2 linked regions of the Oceanicoccus sp. KOV_DT_Chl genome follow. The protein of the gene in region 1 purifies or fractionates together with the protein of each later gene. This does not show direct contact. Links are inferred from orthologs where the notes say so. Each region holds a gene or a part of one and is shown on either strand. Other genes may lie near its edges. The genes, in order: UNITIG_RS15770 and UNITIG_RS18500.

What was found.
Region 2: the proteins of UNITIG_RS15770 (region 1) and UNITIG_RS18500 purify together in Escherichia coli (affinity purification with mass spectrometry, with the first as the bait; 2 studies listed by BioGRID). This does not show direct contact. The link is inferred for Oceanicoccus sp. KOV_DT_Chl from one-to-one orthologs.

What each region holds. Positions count from the first base shown.
Region 1 is NZ_FQLF01000004.1:56,416-66,743, forward strand. Bases 3,030-6,018 are described here. They hold UNITIG_RS15770 (DsbC family protein), read left to right. Parts: upstream 3,030-4,097; coding sequence 4,098-4,940; downstream 4,941-6,018. Other genes in these bases: xerD (site-specific tyrosine recombinase XerD), read left to right, coding at 3,079-3,981; UNITIG_RS15775 (homoserine dehydrogenase), read left to right, coding at 5,110-6,018. In the rest of the region: ffh (signal recognition particle protein), read left to right, coding at 1-565; rpsP (30S ribosomal protein S16), read left to right, coding at 797-1,042; ribosome maturation factor RimM, read left to right, coding at 1,054-1,593; tRNA (guanosine(37)-N1)-methyltransferase TrmD, read left to right, coding at 1,658-2,401; rplS (50S ribosomal protein L19), read left to right, coding at 2,547-2,903; more of UNITIG_RS15775, read left to right, coding at 6,019-6,405; thrC (threonine synthase), read left to right, coding at 6,455-7,852; single-stranded-DNA-specific exonuclease RecJ, read left to right, coding at 7,899-9,638; UNITIG_RS15790 (cytochrome P450), read left to right, coding at 9,793-10,328. UniProt on the Escherichia coli protein: Acts as a disulfide isomerase, interacting with incorrectly folded proteins to correct non-native disulfide bonds.
Region 2 is NZ_FQLF01000005.1:244,228-254,564, forward strand. Bases 3,804-6,801 are described here. They hold UNITIG_RS18500 (peptidylprolyl isomerase), read left to right. Parts: upstream 3,804-5,063; coding sequence 5,064-5,540; downstream 5,541-6,801. Other genes in these bases: UNITIG_RS18490 (DUF2959 domain-containing protein), read left to right, coding at 3,804-4,072; UNITIG_RS18495 (alkylphosphonate utilization protein), read left to right, coding at 4,201-4,770; UNITIG_RS18505 (hypothetical protein), read right to left, coding at 5,573-6,310; UNITIG_RS18510 (PadR family transcriptional regulator), read right to left, coding at 6,392-6,801. In the rest of the region: fusA (elongation factor G), read left to right, coding at 1-1,439; UNITIG_RS18470 (VOC family protein), read right to left, coding at 1,513-1,887; UNITIG_RS18475 (nuclear transport factor 2 family protein), read left to right, coding at 2,086-2,526; UNITIG_RS18480 (NUDIX domain-containing protein), read right to left, coding at 2,560-3,045; UNITIG_RS18485 (YqaE/Pmp3 family membrane protein), read left to right, coding at 3,204-3,398; more of UNITIG_RS18490, read left to right, coding at 3,425-3,803; more of UNITIG_RS18510, read right to left, coding at 6,802-7,060; UNITIG_RS18515 (TonB-dependent receptor), read left to right, coding at 7,198-9,384. UniProt on the Escherichia coli protein: Folding helper with both chaperone and peptidyl-prolyl cis-trans isomerase (PPIase) activities. Chaperone activity prevents aggregation of unfolded or partially folded proteins and promotes their correct folding.

The sequences.
Region 1 (10,328 bases):
GTTTCTTGGTGTGGGTGAAAAAACCACTGCTTTGGATCCATTTCATCCCGACCGTATCGCCTCTCGCATTTTGGGGATGGGTGACGTCTTATCATTAATCGAAGAGGCGGAACAAAAGCTCGATAAGAAAAAAGCGGAAAAACTCGCGCAAAAAATCAAAAAGGGTAAGCGCTTCGATCTGGAAGATCTGCGTGATCAGTTACAACAGATGAAGGACATGGGCGGTATCAGCGATATGCTTGATAAGCTGCCGGGCATGGGAAATATCGCTCAGGCTGCGCAATCACAAATCGACAACAAAATGTTTACTCGCATGGAAGCCATTATTAACTCTATGACCCCTCAAGAGCGCCGCAACCCGGATGTGCTAAACGGTTCGCGCAAAAAGCGTATCACGGCGGGCTCTGGTACTGATATTCAGGATTTGAACCGGCTGCTGAAACAGCATAAGCAAATGGCCAAAATGATGAAAAAGATGAAATCCAAAGGCGGTATGGCGAATATGATGCGCGGCCTTGGTGGCATGATGCCACCTGGCGGCAAGGGTGGTTTCCCTGGCATGTAAGGCGGATTTTGCTTCTGAGAAGGGCTATTGGCGTTAAATTCGCGCTAAATAGCCGCTAAGTCCCTGAAATAGGGCTAAAAAACTGTTCACAATAGTTCCAAATTGCTGGTCTTTACCGTAGAATACGCCGCCTTTCCGGGGCTCTATGGTTTCGGACCTGCCATGGCAGGAATTAATTTATCGTGTATGGGCTGCGTTTAGCCCGGCCAAATCAGTAGGAAATATAGCGTAATGGTAACTATTCGTTTATCTCGTGGCGGCTCCAAGAAGCGTCCTTTTTATCACTTGAATGTCAGTGACAGCCGCACTTCACGTAATGGTCGTTTCATTGAACGTGTTGGCTTTTTCAATCCAATCGCCAGTGGCGCTGAAGAGCGTTTACGTGTTGATCAGGATCGCATTGAATATTGGGTTGGCCAGGGCGCTCAATTATCCGAGCGTGTTGCTAAGTTGGTTGCAGAAGTTAAAGCAGCTTAACGGCAGCGATAATGGTTGACCCCGCTGAGTTGATCGTCGTTGGAAAAATTACGACGGTTTATGGTGTTAAAGGTTGGGTCAAGATTCATTCTTTTACTGATCCCATGGAAAATCTATTGGGCTATCAGCAATGTTTTCTTGAGCGCGGCGGCCAATGGCAACCGTTAGTGATTGAAGACGCCAAATTTCACGGTAAAGGTCTAGTGGCTTTAATAGCCGGAGTTAACGACCGTGAACAGGCAAGGCTTTATTGCCAGTGCAATATAGCGGTTGAGCGATCAGCCATGCCTGAGTTGGAAGAGGATGAATATTACTGGCATCAGCTTGAAGGGTTAGAGGTCTATACCTCCGGCGCCGATGGTAAAGAGTTGTTGCTAGGCACGGTACAGGAAATGATGGAAACCGGTGCTAACGATGTACTGGTGGTAAAAAAGAGTAAGGGCAGTATTGATAAGCGGGAGCGGTTAATTCCGTGGTTGCCGGATCAGGTGATCAAGCTGGTTGATACTGATGCTGGTTTAATTCGTGTTGATTGGGATCCCGAGTTTTAATGAGATCCGTTGTTGGATTGATATCGATACAAACCGGTATGCAGTGTTTTAGGGTGCACAGCTGATGCAAATAGGTGTAATCACACTGTTTCCCGAAATGCTGGCAGCGGTAACTGAAAGTGGTATCAGTGGCCGTGCAGTAAAACAGAATTTACTGACAGTGCAGAGCTGGAACCCTCGTGATTTTACCGAGGATAAACACCGCACTGTCGATGATCGTCCCTACGGCGGAGGCCCTGGGATGGTGATGAAAGTCGCCCCCTTACGTGCAGCGATTGCCGCAGCGAAGCAGCAATTGTCCACGGCGAAAGTGATATATCTTTCACCGCAGGGTCGCAAACTGGATCAGGCTGGGGTAGAGCTACTCAGTCAGAATCAACAATTAATTTTTGTCGCTGGTCGTTACGAAGGTATCGACGAGCGTTTAATCGAAACGGAAGTCGATGAAGAGTGGTCCATTGGTGACTATGTATTGAGTGGCGGCGAATTGGCTGCGATGGTAATGATCGACACCTTGGTGCGACAAATACCCGGGGCATTAGGTCATGAGCAATCAGCGCAAGAAGACTCTTTTGCAGTTGATGGATTACTGGATTGTCCACACTACACCAGGCCTGAATTATTAGAGGGGCTGCCAGTACCGGAGGTACTGATGAGTGGCGATCATGAAAAAATTCGGCGTTGGCGTTTACAGCAAGCGTTAGGTCGAACCTGGTTGCGAAGACGCGAGCTGATAGAAAGCCGCGAATTAAGCGCCGAAGAGCAAGAATTATTGGCCAGTTTTATTGCGGCATATAAGCAACTATAAAACAGGTACAGCGTTTTCATCCGGACCAATGTATGTGTGTGTTTTTCAGTCGCTAAGCGAGAATTTCACATAGTAGCGGCATATAAGTACGGGGTAACTACTGACTGCAGTCAACAAGCTGGGTCAGGACTATTAGGAGTAAGTAATGAGCACCAACAAAATTATCGCTGAATTAGAAGCGGAACAAATGAGCAAAGAGATTCCTGCGTTTGCCCCGGGTGATACCGTGGTTGTGCAGGTAAAAGTTATTGACGGCGATCGCGAGCGTCTACAGGCATTTGAAGGCGTGGTAATCGGTGTTCGTAACCGTGCACTGAATTCTGCTTTTACTGTCCGTAAGATATCTCACGGCATTGGTGTTGAACGTACTTTTCAAACCTATAGTCCTTTGGTGGATAGCATTGAAGTTAAGCGCCGCGGTGATGTTCGCCAGGCCAAGCTATACTACTTGCGTGAATTGAGTGGTCGTGCCGCTCGTATTAAAGAGAAATTGGCTAAATAACCAGTAGCGAATAAATCGGGCTGATTAATTCGATCAGCAGCTTATAGAAAGGCAGCCATTGGCTGCCTTTTTTATGCGCGAATGAAAGTATCGCCCAGCTTAGTTGTAAATTGCTAGCCAAATTAGACACTCAGCACTTGTGGTTGTTTGCGAAGCGCGGCAAGCTAGTGCCACGATGACAATAACAACTGAAAACCCCATTATAGATCTTTTTCTCGACGCTTTATGGATGGAAAAAGGTTTAAGCCAAAACACGTTATCTTCCTATCGTAGGGATTTGAAACTGTTTGACCAATGGTTGCAGTGCACGGCCAGTCCCGGGCTGCTTCAAGTACAGCCTAGCGATATTCAAAGTTATCTTGCGGCACGTTTGCGCGACCAAAAATCCCCCCGATCGACCGCTCGATTGTTATCTTGCTTACGCGGATTTTATCAGTACCAGTTGCGTGAATCTAAAATAGCACTGGATCCAACACTGGATATAGATAGCCCTAAACTACCGATGCCGCTTCCCAAGTCACTTAGTGAGACCGAGGTTGAGGAGTTATTAAGTGCCCCGGATGTAGAGGTACCATTGGAACTGCGTGACCGGGCGATGCTGGAACTGTTATATGCCTCGGGTTTGCGAGTGACGGAGTTAGTCTCTTTACGTATGGGGCAGCTTAGTTTGACGCAAGGTGTAGTTAAAGTGATGGGCAAAGGTAGTAAAGAACGCTTGGTGCCGACTGGTGAGGAGGCTTTATATTGGATGCAGCGGTATATGCAGCATGGGCGGCCCCTATTATTGGGGACTCACATGAGCGATGTTATTTTCCCGTCAAGACGTGGCACTATGATGACCCGACAAACCTTTTGGCACCGGATAAAGTTATATGCGCAGCGAGCGGGAATCAAAAAAACATTGTCTCCCCATACCCTGAGGCATGCTTTTGCCACACATTTGATTAATCATGGGGCAGATTTGCGGGTGGTACAATTACTGTTAGGACACAGTGACCTGAGCACCACACAAATATATACTCATGTTGCTCGTGAACGTATGAAAGAATTACATACCCAGCATCATCCGCGCGGTTAGTTATAGGGTTGAGCGTATAATGGGATAAGCAATCAAGGAACCAAGTGAGTGTGCCGAAGACTAATGTCAGTATGTGGGTCCTGGTGCGTAAACAATAACAATTGAGAGAGTATTTAATGAATTATTTAGGTCGAAAGTTTCACTCTGCAAGCAACTATTTGCTGGGGTGCTTTATCTGTTTGATGAGTAGTGTGGTTGTCGCTCAAGCAGCGCCCGCTGCAATCGAAGGCGAAACCGCTATCGCGGAAACTATCAAAACAAGCTTGCTAGCTAGCCGTCCGGGTTTAAGTGTCGAGAGTATTAAAGCTAGCCCAATCGCAGGTTTGTATGCCGTCCAAATTGCTAACGGTCCGGTGCTGTATTCGACGGCTGATGGCAAGTATTTCGTGCTAGGTGATTTGTACCAGGTGGCTGTAGGTGGCTTTGTGAATTTGGCCGAACAGGAGCGTGAATCCGGTCGTGCCGAGTTGATGGCCGGAGTCAATATGGCAGATATGATTGTGTTTTCACCAAAGCAGCAGCCGGCCAAGGCGTCTATCATGGTCTTTACCGATGTCGATTGCTTCTATTGTCAGAAACTGCACCAGGAAGTACCGGATCTGAATCGCTTGGGTATTGAGGTACGTTATTTGGCTTATCCTCGTGCCGGTATTGGGTCTGACTCATATAAGAAAATTGCCAGTGCCTGGTGTGCAAAAGATAAGCAAGAGGCACTGACTAAATTAAAAAATCGTCAGCCGATTACTACCAATGTTTGTGCGACCAATCCAGTCGCTGCACAGTTTAGTTTAGGTCAACAAGTGGGTGTGACAGGAACGCCTGCACTTATTACCGAGCAGGGTCGTTTAATGCCTGGGTATATGCCTGCTTTGCAATTGGCGAGTGCGTTGGGAGTGCCGGTTGATCCTGAAATCGCTGCTGAACTTCAAGCAAAGCAAGCCGCACAAAAGCAGCGCTAAAAGTTCTATACGTATAATGTTAAACGGCACCTTCGGGTGCCGTTTGTATTTGCGAGTCGGTAGCTGCATTGGGTGTTTCTGGATGGCATTGAGCGCCAAGCTGAAATACAATGCGCGCTCGGAAAATAAACCAATATTTAAATAATCAATTTAGGTGGGAGTGGGCAGTTTGAACCCGGTCAATGTAGGTATTTGTGGTCTAGGAACAGTAGGTAAAGGCACGCTGGATGTCTTAACGCGCAATAATGCAGAAATATCAGCGCGTTCAGGGTGTGACATTGTTATCACCCATATCGGTGCTCGTGGTGGTGCAGACGTAGCTGGAATTAAAGTCAGTACTGATATTTTCGCGGTAGCCGAAGATCCAGATGTTCATGTATTGGTCGAGTTAATTGGCGGCACGACCGTGGCCAAAGAGCTGGTTATGAAAGCCATTGAAAATGGTAAGCATGTGATCACTGCAAATAAGGCTTTAATCGCTGAATTTGGCAATGAAATTTTTGCTGCAGCAGCTGTAAAGGGTGTCAGTGTTTCTTTTGAAGCCGCGGTTGCGGGCGGTATCCCTATTATCAAAGCTATTCGAGAAGGTCTGGCGGCCAATAAAATTGAGTGGTTGGCCGGAATTATTAATGGCACAGGTAATTTTATTCTCACTGAGATGCGGGAAAAAGGTCGCGACTTTGGTGATGTGTTAACCGAAGCGCAGCAGTTAGGCTATGCCGAAGCTGATCCAACCTTTGATGTGGAAGGTATTGATGCTGCGCATAAATTAGTGATTTTAGCTTCGTTGTCTTTTGGAATCCCACTGCAATTTGATAAGGTTTTTACCGAAGGTATTACTAGAATATCTACTGAAGATGTCAACTATGCTGAGGAGCTTGGTTACCGCATTAAACATTTAGGTGTCGCACGCAAGACCGAGAAAGGTGTTGAGTTACGGGTGCACCCAACACTGATTCCTGAAAAACGTTTAATTGCCAATGTGAACGGGGTGATGAATGCGATTCTAGTGAAAGGTGATGCGGTTGGCCCCACCTTGTTTTATGGCGCGGGCGCAGGCGCAGAGCCGACTGCATCAGCTGTAGTGGCTGATGTTATTGATGTGGCGCGAACGCTGAGTGCCGAACCAAAACACCGTGTTCCTCATTTGGCATTTCAGCCCAATCAGTTAAGTGATACGCCAATTTTAAGTATGGATGACGTTGAGACCGCCTACTATTTGCGCATCTCAGCGTTGGATCGCCCCGGGGTTTTATCTAAAGTTGCACAAATTCTTTCTGAGGCCGCAATCAGTATTGAAGCTATTATTCAGAAGGAGCCACCAGAAGATCAGGATCATGTGCCTTTAATTATTCTGACCAGCCGTGTTGTGGAACGTAAATTAAATACGGCTATTACAGATATTGAAGCGCTGCCGAGTATATTCGGTCAGGTCACACGAATTAGAGTTGAGTCATTGGGTTAGGCTGGCGACTTAATTCAGAAAGATAAAATAAATTCAGGCAAGGTTTATCATGAAATACATAAGTACTCGCGGCAAGGCGCCGGCGTTAAATTTTGAACAGGTTTTATTAACTGGCCTTGCTCCCGATGGCGGGCTATATGTACCGGAAACACTGCCACAATTTTCGCAACAGGAAATCGCTTCCTGGGCAGGGCTAAGTTATACCGATTTGGCGTTTAAAATTGTGCAACCCTTCGTCGATGATTGTATTCCCGCTGACGATTTGAAGGCGATTATTGATGATACCTATATTGATTTTCGTCACCCCTCAATTGCACCGTTAGTGCAGCTGGATAAAAATGAATGGGTACTGGAATTATTTCAGGGCCCCACGTTAGCGTTTAAAGATTTTGCGCTGCAAATGTTGGGTCGTTTGTTGGATTATATATTGGAGCGCCGCCATCAAAAAGTTGTCATTATGGGGGCTACTTCTGGTGACACAGGTTCGGCTGCAATTCAGGGCTGCAAACGTTGCAGTAATATCGATATTTTTATACTACATCCTCATCAGCGCGTATCCGACGTGCAGCGCAAGCAAATGACCACTGTGCTGGCAGACAATATTCACAATATCGCCGTGCAGGGTAACTTCGACGATTGCCAATCGATGATTAAGGCCAGCTTTAACGATAAAAGTTTTTTGCCAGAAGATCGTCAATTGGTGGCAGTTAATTCGATCAACTGGGCGCGGATAATGGCGCAGATCGTTTATTATTTTTATGCGTCGTTATCACTGGGCGGTCCCTTGCGACCAGTTGCATTTTCTGTTCCCACCGGTAACTTCGGAGATATTTACGCTGGTTATTTAGCGTCAAAAATGGGTTTGCCGATTGATCAATTGGTAGTTGCAACCAACACCAATGATATTTTGCACCGTTGTATTTCCGCTAATGATTTTTCCAAGCAGCCATTAGTACATACATTGTCACCAAGTATGGATATTGTGATTTCCAGTAATTTCGAACGTTTATTGTTTGATTGCTATGGTCGTGATGGTGCTGCTATTGATGATTTAATGACTCGTTTCCAATCGGAAGAAGTTTCGATTGCTGATAGTGCTTTTAGTAATGTGCAGGCATTATTTGATAGCTATATGGTCGATGATAAACAGACCGTGCAAACTATTGCTGATGTCTATGAGAGTACTGAATATTTATTAGATCCCCACTCCGCTATTGGTGTTGAGGCTGCGAGAAAAGTCCGTCGTCGTAATGATATTCCAATGATTACCTTGGCGACTGCTCATCCGGCAAAATTCCCGGAAGCGGTAATGAAAGCGGGCTATCCACAGGAACCACAATTACCGCACCATATGGCTGATTTGTTTGAGCAGGAAGAGCGCTGCACGGTGTTGGCTAATGATTTGACGGTAGTGCAACAGTTTGTGGCTAATAATATTACTGCCTAATTCTGCTACTGCTTCGGGGGCTTCCCCCGATCACGTTTGGAGAGCAATGCAAACCATAATAAAGCGTCGTCCCCAATCAACAGATAAGCAGCTGCTTGTCGAAGGTCTTTCCCCCTTGTTGCAACGCATCTATAGCGCCAGAGGTATTACCTCCGGGCAGCAAGTGCGCGCTGATTTATCCTTGCTATTAAAGCCTGACACTTTAAAAGGATTGCCTGCGGCGTTGCAATTGTTGCAAACAGCTCTGCAACAGCAACAGCGTATTTTAGTGGTGGGTGATTTTGATGCCGATGGTGCTACTAGCAGTGCATTAGCTGTACTGGCTTTGCGCGCAATGGGTGCTGGTTTTGTTGATTTTTTAGTGCCCAATCGTTTCGAGTATGGCTATGGTTTGACTCCCGAAATTGTGGCAGTCGCAACCCAGTATTCGCCGGATTTAATCGTCACAGTTGATAATGGTATTTCCAGTATTGCGGGTGTTGAGGCTGCCAATACTGCGGGTATTAAAGTACTGGTAACCGATCACCATTTGCCAGGAGCGGTATTGCCAGCTGCCGCAGCTATCGTTAATCCGAATCAGGCCGGCTGTACGTTCGCCAGCAAGAATCTGGCGGGTGTTGGGGTGATTTTTTATGTAATGTCAGCTCTCCGTACTCATCTACGTCGGCAACAATGGTTTAAGCAGCAGCAGATTGAAGAGCCTAATATGGCGGAATACCTTGATTTGGTGGCGTTGGGTACTGTGGCCGATGTGGTGCCGCTTGATCACAACAATCGAATATTAGTCGCCCAGGGCTTGCGCCGAATCCGCGCCGGTAAAACCCGTCCTGGTATCAAAGCACTGTTGGAAGTCGCCAATCGTAGCGTCCACCGTTTAGTGAGTGCAGATTTAGGTTTTGCTATAGGCCCACGTTTGAATGCTGCTGGCAGGTTGGATGATATGTCACTGGGGATTCAGTGTTTGCTCACCGATGATCCCTATCAGGCAAGAGATATTGCCCAGCAGATGAATGACTTGAATCAGGATAGAAAAGCTATTGAAGGCAGTATGCAGCATGAGGCTTTGGCAGGTTTAGCCAACCTGAAGATGGAGGAAGGCAGTTTGCCTATGGGCTTGTGTATTTATGATGCTGCCTGGCATCAGGGCGTTATTGGAATTTTGGCCTCACGAATTAAGGATCGTTATCATCGTCCGGTCATCGCCTTTGCTGATACTGATGATAGCAATGTCATTAAAGGTTCGGCGCGCTCTATTGCCGGTTTACATATTCGCGATGCGCTGGATGCAGTCGCTGCTCGTTATCCCCATTTGCTGAATAAGTTTGGTGGTCATGCCATGGCTGCGGGCATGAGCCTTGAAAAAAGCAATTACCATGAGTTTGCGCAAGCTTTTGATTGGGAAGTGCGTCGACAACTGACGGAGGACGACTTACAGGCAAAGCTGCTCAGTGATGGCGAGTTGATGCAGCAGGATTTTAGGCTTGAAATCGCCGCGGAATTACGCGATGCCGGCCCCTGGGGGCAGCACTTCCCTGAGCCAGTGTTTGATGGTCAGTTTTACTTGATACAGCAGCGTCTGGTCGGCACCAATCATTTGAAGATGGTGTTAGCGCTGGATGCTGAGGGCAGCCAGTTAATGGATGCGATCGCATTTAATATTGACTCTAAACTGTGGCCAAATGCAGCGGTTCAAAAAGTACTGGTGGCGTATAAGCTGGATGTGAATGAGTTTCGTGGCAAGCAATCTCTGCAGTTATTGGTTGATCATATAGAGGCTGTTGGATGACATGTCATTAACAATCTAACTAATGACTATTAATGTGTAATGCGCTTGTACTATAGTTATCCTATAAAGGTTGTCGAGTGCTAGCCATCTACGACCGTTTTAGCTAATACCCCAAAATTGGTAGAACAATAATAACGTTGAAAGGAAAGTGATAATGTCAAAGTGCCCAGTCCATATAGATTTGGTTGATCCGGATATTTACAGAGAAGGTGTACCCAACCACTTCCTCAAAGAGTTACGCGCGGAAGCGCCGCTGGCCTGGTATGACGACAAGTCAACAGGCGTGGGGTTTTGGGCGGTTACCAAGCATGAAGATCTCGATTATATTTCCAAGCATCCACTGATTTTCTCCTCCGCCGAAAAGACCTGTCTGATGAGAGAAATGAATGAAGAGGCGGTGGCTATGCAGCGGCTGATGATGATCAACATGGACCCGCCGGATCATTTACAAAATCGGCGCATCGTTAACAAAGCCTTTATCCCAAAAGTTATTGAGTCGAAGCTGGCTAATATCAAAGATATTTCCAAAGAAATTGTCGATAAGGTTGCGGCAAAAGGTGAATGTGAATTTGTTACCGAAGTGGCAACTGATTTGCCATTGATTGTGATCTGTGAACTGATGGGTGTTAAAAAAGAAGATCGACAAATGATTTTTGATTGCACTAATACCATGGTATTTGCCGATGATCC
Region 2 (10,337 bases), on another replicon or contig:
CTGTTGAGCAAGATGACGACATCATGATGGCCTACATGGATGGTGAAGAGCCATCAATCGAAGACCTCAAGCGCTGTATCCGTAAAGGTACTATCGCACTGGACTTCTTCCCTACATTCTGTGGATCGGCCTTTAAAAACAAAGGTGTTCAGCAGGTATTGGATGGCGTAGTTGATTACCTGCCCAGCCCAACTGAAGTTAACCCACAGCCATTAACCGATGAATTCGGTGAGCCAAACGGCGAATATGCAGTGGTAACGCCTGATGCACCATTCCGTGCACTAGCCTTTAAAATTATGGATGACCGCTTCGGCGCTCTAACGTTTATTCGCGTTTACTCCGGCGTATTGAATAAGGGTGACACCATCCTGAACTCCTTTACTGGCAAGACCGAACGTATTGGCCGCATGGTTGAAATGCACGCCGATGAGCGCACTGAATTAAGCTCAGCCAAGGCTGGCGACATTATTGCTATCGTCGGCATGAAAAACGTGCAGACTGGTCACACACTATGTGATCCCAAACACGAGTGTACACTGGAGCCGATGATCTTCCCGGAACCCGTTATCTCGATTGCGGTTGCACCTAAAGACAAGGCCGGTGCAGAGAAGATGGGTGTTGCCATTGGTAAAATGGTGGCAGAAGACCCTACCTTCCAGGTACACACTGACGAAGATTCAGGTGAAACCATTCTGAAAGGTATGGGTGAATTGCACCTGGATATCAAAGTCGACATCCTCAAGCGTACTTACGGTGTTGAATTGGTCGTAGGTCAACCACAGGTTGCCTACCGCGAAACTATTACGCAGCCGGTTGAAGACAGTTACACGCACAAGAAACAATCGGGTGGTTCTGGTCAGTTTGGTAAGATTGATTACCGCATCAAACCTGGTGAGCCAGGTACTGGCTTCCAATTTAACTCAGTCGTTGTTGGCGGTAATGTACCCAAGGAATTCTTCCCTGCGGTAGAGAAAGGCTTCAAGAGCATGATGGAGCAAGGCCCACTGGCTGGATTCCCGGTACTGGATGTTGAAGTTGAACTGTACGATGGTAGCTACCACGCCGTTGACTCTTCGGCTATTGCGTTCGAAATCGCTGCTAAAGGTGCATTCCGTCAGTCTATGCCTAAAGCCGGACCACAGCTGATAGAGCCCATCATGAACGTTGACGTATTCACTCCAGACGATCACGTGGGTGATGTTATCGGTGACTTGAACCGTCGTCGTGGCATGATCAAGGATCAGGAAGCAGGCGTTAGTGGTGTGCGCATCAAAGCAGATGTGCCACTGTCAGAAATGTTTGGCTACATTGGTCACTTGCGTACCATTACTTCTGGTCGCGGTCAGTTTTCAATGGAGTTCTCACACTATATGCCATGCCCAGCCAATGTGTCTGTTGACGTTATTGCTGCTGAAAAAGAAAGACAAGCGAATAAGTAATTAGCCGCTTAACAATCAAAAGCCCCGCTAGCTAAACACTAACGGGGCTTTTTTATACCGCTCGTTTAACCCGTTATTTCACGGTGAAATTTAATTCTACTGCGGTTCCTGCCGGGTCCCGAACAAACAATTGCGACTGTCCAATCTGCGTCATATCAAGCCGGTCATAATGCACCTCCATAGCATCCAGCTTGGCAATCGTTGCCGCCAAATCATCACAAGCAAATGCAATGTGATCAAAAAAACCAGTACCGGTCACAGCGCGATTATTATCTTCCAATAAATGCAATATGGGATGATCTCCAGCGTAAAGCCAATAACCGGTAAACCCAAAATCCGGCCTAAACCCGGGCTTTAAATCCAATAGCTGATCATAAAATGAAAGCACTTCCGCCAGCACATCCGCAGGCGCATTGATAGCAAAATGATGAATTCGCTGAAGTGCCATAGACTTTTCTCTAACTATATTAATGATTAGGTAGTATCGACCAGCCCCGCCTCAAAGATCAATCAGCAAGCAACGGCCTTAACAGATTGTAACTTTATAAGGCAGCATATACTTTGGTGACATTCCTGTGCTGTGATAGCCTGAAATTATTCTCAACCAAACAGGAATAACATTATGGGACGTTAGAATCGCGAAGAAATCGAACAAGCCTTCGATAAATTTCAAGCCGCTGCATTGACCGGCGCTCAAACCAAAGACTGGACCGACTGGGCTAATTGCTTTACTGAAGATGCAACTTATTTTGAACATCACTACGGTAAATTCTGGGGGCGAGAAAACATAAAAGTATGGATCACCAAAACCATGAATAGCTGGCCCGCCAGCAGCATGACGGCCTTTCCTGTTACCTGGTATTCCATTGATGAAAACAAAGGCTGGGTGTTCTGTGAAGTGATGAACCGCATGGAAGATTTAGGCGATGGCAAGATATATCAGGAACCTAACATCACCATATTGCACTATGCTGGTAATGGCTTATTTAGCTATGAAGAAGATGCCTATAACCCACATAACATGGGTGTCACTATCGGCGCCTGGATTGAAAAGAAAAAAGAATTAGAGGCCAAACCTGCGGAGTAAATACTCCGTGGTTGTTCGTCCAACCTATCAAAATCAAACACCGAACCCCTGCGCTGCCACCCAATCATTAATCGCCAAGCCGGTACCCATATCCCATCCTTTTAACTTTTCTTTTGGCACAATTTTATAAGCATCCAACTCATGATTCAGTTTAATATCGCCTTGCGCTCGCACATGGTAAGCGATAATAACCTGATTCTGCTCGGCAAAAGAATAAACCCCCACCAGTGACGATTCGATCACCTGCAAACCTAACTCCTCCTCCGTTTCACGATGGGCACAGACTTGCGGGTCTTCCTGCTGCTCTAAAAACCCGGTAATTATTGAAAAAAAATCGTGCTTCCAGGCTGCGTTATGTGCCAGCACTACCCCCTCATCAACCTCAACAATCATCGCCACCACCGGCGTTGGATTATTCCAAAACACGAAATTACAGGCATCGGCAGCACAGCCCCGACGATGCTCACCATCAATTATCACAGGGGTAAGGGGATTAGCACATTGGGGACAGTAATTCATAACATCTCTCTTCTAAGTGTTTCTCTTTCAGCTTGATTCCATGCGATTATAACGCAGGCTTCAAAAAAAAAATCAATGAGTAAGCACCAGCCTGTTGAGCACACTCCCGCTTAAGGCTACTATTATTCGCAGTGACCACCACTGAATAAAGGATCAACATGCGTTTACTTCTGGCTATCTTACTGCCCTGGCTACAATTCTTCACCATCGGCCGTCCCTTTGCTGGCATCATTTGCCTGATATTGCAATTAACGCTCATCGGCTGGGTGCCAGCGGCTATCTGGTCGGTATACGCCTTGAGCCAATATAATACCGATAAAAAAATTAACCAAGCACTTGGCAATAATAAATAAACTGTCAGCTCGCTTTAGGAATTCCCATGAAATTATTAACGCACATTTTATTTGCTGCCGGCTTAATATTGCTCACCGCCTGTGAAAGCACTTATTACAATGCCATGGAAGAAATCGGCATTCACAAACGCGATATATTAATTGATCGCTTAGAAGAAGCGCAGCAAGCACAGCAAGAAGGCCAGCAACAATTTAAAAATGCGCTGGAACAATTTAAAGCGGTAGCGAGTTTTGATGGCGGTGATGTGGAAACCATGTATAACCGCCTTAATGACGAATACGAGGACAGCGTTGCAGCAGCCGAAAACATCAGCAACAGAATCGAAAAAGTCGATTCTGTTGCGCAAGCTTTATTTGATGAATGGAAAGAAGAACTGGGACAGTACACCAACCAAAATCTGCGCCGTGACAGCGAAAGAAAGCTACAGGATACCCAACGCCGTTATAAAAATTTATTGAATGCTATGCAAAAAGCAGAAAAATCTATTGCCCCGGTACTCGCAACGCTGCATGACAACACGCTGTATCTTAAACATAACCTGAATGCTCGCGCGATCAGCTCACTCAAAAATGAACTCGGCAATGTAAATCGTAATGTCTCTTCGCTACTGGCAGAGATGGAAAAAGCTATCAAAGAATCCGATACCTTTATTTCCGAGCTTCGGAAAGGTTAGAACTTTTTACTGCCCACTTTTGATCCTTTTAGCCAGCGTAAAAATTATCCCGCACATTGGATAATCATTTGCGGTAAAGGCATAATGCGCCTCCTGATGTAATAGCAAATACTTCCAAGAGCCCATTCATGCCTATTGATAAAGCCTTAATCAAACGCAGTCACTCTCGCTGCGAATTATGTACCAGTAAAGACGATCTGAATACGTATGAAATTCCACCTGACCACGATGGCAGCGTGGATAAAAGCATCCTCTTATGTAACACCTGTCTAAGCCAAATCCAGTACCCGGAAACAACTGAAGTGAACCACTGGCGCTGCCTGAATGACAGCATGTGGAGTCAAACACCGGCAGTGCAAGTGATGGCCTGGCGGCAATTAAAACAGCTATCCACTGAAAGCTGGGCGCAGGATTTACTGGAAATGCTGTATTTGGATGAAGATACACAAACGTGGGCAGAAGCCGCTTTAAGCAATAGCGACCAGCCAGCCACTTTGGATAGCAATGGTGCCGCGCTGGAGGCAGGCGATACTGTGACCTTAATCAAAGATCTGGTGGTTAAAGGTGCCAACTTTACCGCCAAGCGCGGTACCGCAGTCCGTGGCATTTCGCTAACCAACAACCCCGAGCAAATTGAAGGCCGAGTCAATGGCACCCGTATTGTCCTGCTGACCAAATTTTTGAAGAAATCGAACTAACCCCCACTTTCGAGCGAGGCTTGACGAAGCTCTCGCCCCGGAAAAGTAAATAATTCACCCCCCTATATTTGCCCGATACCAGTAAGCCCGATACACTAGCCGACAGTTTAAATGGTGTATTTCAAAACGAAAACAGGGGTAATACGGCGAAGATCGCTACCTGAGCGCGAAACTAGCCACTTCTAAACCTTGAAAAACAGCTTCTGAACCCAATATAACCCGTTAATAATGACAAACCACCACTTTAGCGCTTGCCTCCACTGCGCCTACACTTTAATCACTGAGGAAATCTCATGTTAATCGGACAAAATTCAGTCGTCAGCATTCAATACACCCTTACCAATGACAAGGGTGAGGTCATGGACCAATCGCAAGCTGGCGAACCCCTCATTTACTTGCATGGCGCTGACGGCATCATCCCTGGCCTGGAAAACGAATTAACCGGTAAAGTGGCGGGCGCAGCATTTAAAGTCACCATCAAGCCAGAAGAAGCATATGGCGACCATATCGCAGAAATGGTGCAGCAAGTACCTCGCAGCGCATTCCCAGCTGATGCCGAAATTCAACCGGGCATGCAATTTAACGCCGACTCTCCCAATGGCCCAATGACAGTAATGGTCACGGAGGTGAGTGACGACACGGTCACTGTAGACGGCAATCACCCATTGGCCGGCTTTACACTACATTTTGAAGGCACCATTGAAGATGTGCGTCAGGCTACTGATGAAGAATTAGAGCACGGCCATGCCCATGGCCCTCATACTCACTAAAAAGTGCTGACTAGATACTTAGCAGCGACCAATTAAGGCGCTGCTAAGTATTGCTCCAGCCGCGTATCCCAGCAATTCATTTCATCCTGCTGCCACACATAGCGCTGCATAACATCCTTTTGATCCAGCCAAAATAACGTTCCCGGCTGGTATTCCCCGCCAAAATATTCATAGCGAGCCGCGTCAATACTGCGCCCGTCAATGTTAATGGTTTCATGCTCTTGAAAGCGGGCCTGCCGCTGACTTAATAGAGGCGTGAGTAATTGCTCTGTATCCTGCGGATTGCGAATCCAGGGCACTAAAACCTGACTCTCACCTTGTACCAACAATCGCTGAATTACATCACCGTTGTAAATACGCATCAGCGGTGAAACGATATAACCTTCCGCCAACTCAAGTTCAGTTTCTTCTACCGCACCTTCTAAAGTTACACGTTTTATCTGCGCATAATTGGCACTGAATTGATAATGCGCGGACAATTGCTTGATTGCATCGTCCGCAAAGATCTTTATCACTACATCAAACTGGGTTATTTGGTTAGCATGTGCCAGCGATTGCACAAAAATTTTATTGCCAAACTCGCGGGAATCTCTTTCAGCACGCACAATAATGTCACCCTGTGCATTGCGATGACGAGACCAGGGTTCGCTGACTTTAGTTTTCTCGGCAAACACGGTGCCGCCAATCTGGCTTTCGTGATAATAGTTGTAACAGCCGTGATCAATAAGCGTTTCGTCGTCGCCGACCGGGGTAGGTATGGTAATACTCATAATTTTTATCTTGGGAAAATCTTGTTTGTAGAAAATAAAACCGCAAGGCTATCAGCACATTAAGCTGGCGCACAGAAAAAATTAATTTTTATTTTCCCGACTGTCGACCTGACCCAATAAATTTTCCAGCCGCTGCAATACTCGCTGATAAGCTTCATGCCCAAGCGTTTGTGCCTGCCGACTATCGCCATTGGTATCCGGCATGGCCGTTAATAATGCTTGTGTCGATTCAGCCCAATGAATACGAGCCTCCATCACATCAACCAAATATTCAAGCGCGATGCCATTGTAGGGAGCCCCTGGCATGGTGCGGATCGTTTCATCCTCAAAGTCACCAATAATTGCAGCGTAGGCAGCTGCTTCCTTAACTGCAGTGTCCTTTACTGCGGCTAAATTGTTGCGCAAGGTTTCCATATCGCCGGAGCCAGCATAGAGAAACTTTAGCATGGCTTCATACTGCATGGTGAAGTACGTTTCAGTCGGTGCTGCCAACCACTCCTGTAATGCTGCTCTTCCCTCTTCATTGACCGTATAAATAGTGCGCGTTCGACCGCCGTTGTCCTCTGTATGACTGGTCACCAAGCCCAGGCCCTCCAGTTTTTTGGGCTCTGAATAAACATGACTTTCAGCGCGGGACCAGAAAGCACGGAGCACACTCTCTTTCATATGATTATTCAATTCGTAAGCAGACCAGGGGCGACGTGCCAACAGGCCCAAAATAGCATAGGAAGTGGGGGTCAATTTTCTCATGACGACACTATAGCCTAAATGGGTGATGCCGTTACTCCAAATAGGAGTAATATTCGCTTTCGACAAAATAATACTACAAATTGGAGTATATATATGAAAGATCGGGGCGTAATTTCATCCCACTGGCAGCATTGCCAATGGCCATTTTGCTAGCCAATAGTGCGGCGGCGGAGCTGGTCATTGAAGAAATCATGGTGACTGCACAAAAGCGTACGGAAAGCACACAGGATATTGGTGCTGCCATTAGCGCCGTACAGGGCGATTCTTTAGAACGCTTGAATATTCTGGACTTTACCAGTGTTGAACAACTTACTACTGGCTTGACCCTGGACGATAGCAATGCTCGCAATACCACCATCAGTATGCGTGGCGTGACGTATGATTCGGAAGGTACGGCCAACCCAACAGTAGATGCCTACTGGAACGGCGTGCCAGTGCGTAATGATGCAGTGTTCAACCAATTATTTGATATCAGCCGAATCGAAGTGTTACGCGGCCCACAAGGGACGTTACAGGGGCAAACATCGCCCGCTGGCGCGATCGTTATCCACAGCCGCAAACCCAATTTCGAAGGCAATGTTGAAGGCTATATCAGCACCACCGTTACTGAGAATAATGGCTTTTCTACACAAGCCGCAATCGACCTTCCCGTGGTTGAAAACACACTGGCGGTGCGTATTGCCGCCAATTATGACGATAATGATATGGATGGTATCCGCAATATCAATACCGGCAGTACCCAAAGCAGCCACAGTGATGCCGGCCGTATTACCATTGCCTGGGAACCTAGCGACACTCTGACTACCAGCCTGACCCATGAATACAGCGAGCAGGAATTAAACGACTTTAAAGACATGGCCGGCACTGACCTCCTAGGTAATGGCAATCCAGATCTGGACACCTATGACCGCAAAGGGTTAAACCAACTTGATGCCACATTTGATAAACGCAACCGCTTAACGGTACTGAATGTCGATTGGGAGGTTTTTGGTCATCAACTCACGGCTATCAGCGGTTATCAGGATATCCATCAATTTGACTCCAGAGATATTGATCGAGCCAATTACAGCCCGCTTCCCCAGTTACAACAGGTCACCACTGAGTACGATATTTTCTCGCAAGAGTTACGACTCAGCTCCATTGACTCCGGGTTCTGGGAATACATTGTTGGCGGTTTTTACAAAGACCAGAACCTAAGCACAAACTACCTGCGTGAAATACAGCCTGGCGCTGGTTTCTTTTTCGCTGCACCAGACATACCGTCAAACCGCGAAGAAACAGGGGTTTTCACCCACAATACTTTCAACCTGAACGAACACTCACGACTACAGCTCGGTTTACGCTGGTCGAAAGTCCGAAATTTCAACCGCTATGATGCAGTGATTACTGACGCTAACGGCAATGTCGTCAATGTTAGACCCCCTGCTATTCCAGACGATAAAGCGCTCACCGATCAGGAAGAAGTGACCGGCTCTTTAAAGTATCTGCATCATCTTGACGACGATGTAATGCTGTATGGCTCAATCGACACCAGCTTCCGTCCGGGCGGTGTCACCGTCGAACCGCGGATCACAAACCCCGACGACTTGATCTACGATAGCGAAACATCGATCTCTTACGAGCTTGGTTTTAAATCCACGGTATGGGATCAGCGCCTGCAGTTGAATGGCTCGGTGTATTACCAGCAATTTGATGACTACATCAATCGTATCGCAGGGCCATTAATTGATGAAAACCTTGATGGCAATCCGGATTCACGCGCATCAGGCGTAATGGCTAACGGCGATGCAGTAATCAGCGGCGCCGAAGTTGACTTCACCGCACTGCTCTCCGAAGCACTCTCGGTAGGTGGCGGCGTCAACTACACCGATGCTAAATATGATGGTGCGGAGATTCCCTGTAGCGGCAACGATGGTGACTACAATCAAACATCCCACATTTTCTTGTGCGATGCCGATGGTAAAAATCTGGGCAACGAGCCTAACTGGACAGTGACGTTAAATGCTGAATATCAAATCAGTCTGGGCAGCTATGATGGATTTGTGCGCGGTCTTTATAAATTTACCGGCAGTCGAAACAATGACTTTCAGGCCAACTCCAGCGTAGGCGGGTATGGTGTAGTTAACTTATACGCAGGCATTAGTGATCCCGCTGAAAAATGGGAAGTCAGCCTATTCGCCAAAAACCTGCTGGATAAAGAAGCACAAATAAATCGTAGCCCTAACGAAGTCGGCGCTGGTGCTGTAGATACAGGCTACCGCGGCGTTAATATTATTAACGAGCAAACGGTTGGTATTACCGCCAGGTACAACTTTGGTCGCTAAACCCTGCAATTCAGGTCTTGGCTGTCATAAAGACAGCTAAACTTATAGCCGGGCTCGCCCGGCTTTTTTTGTAACTCGGCAACGATAGATAACACCATCGTGCAAATTATTTTCAAGGTATCGCCATGATCAAGAAAATACTATTGGGTGCATTGATTGTCATCGCACTAGGCACTACTTACGTCCTGCAGACATTTAATGCTTATCAACAAGCAGGCGAAATAAGCCTGAGTGCTTTGGATCAACCGGTAAGCGTGCACCGGGACGAATTGGGCATCCCCTATATTTATGCAGAAACCCTCGCCGACGCCTTGCGGGCACAGGGCTTCATTACCGGCCAAAACCGGCTGTATCAAGCTGAACTCTATAAACATTTAGCCACCGGAAAACTCGCCGAAATGTTCGGGGAGCGCGGATTAAAAAGTGACATACTGATCCGTAGTCTTAACATCCAGCAATTAGCGCAACAACAAATCGAGCTACTCAGCGAAGATTCCAAAAACTATTATCTCTATTATCTACAAGGGCTTAACGCTTATATTAGCGAGCAGCAACACGAGCACCCCTTCAGCCTTAGTATGCTCGGTATCAAACCCCAACCTTGGACACTGCTGGATATTATTACCGTGCAGTATTTTCAAATGTGGGGCAGTACGGCTAATTGGCGTATCGAATTATTAGCGCAACAATTAATAGATCAACTCGGCCCGCAACTGGCTAACGAAATTTCTATGGTGAGTGTGAATCCCAATGATGAATCGGTAGTGGCGGCAAAGTTGCTGGACGACTTACAGGTTAGCCTAACCATTGACCCTGAATTGTTAGCAGTGATTCCCGACGATGTTAACGCCGCCAGTAATGCCTGGGCGAGCGCTGCCAGCAAATCAACCAACGGCGCCGCACTTTTTTCAAACAGCCCGCATATTGATGCCCGCACGCTGCCTGGCTTCTGG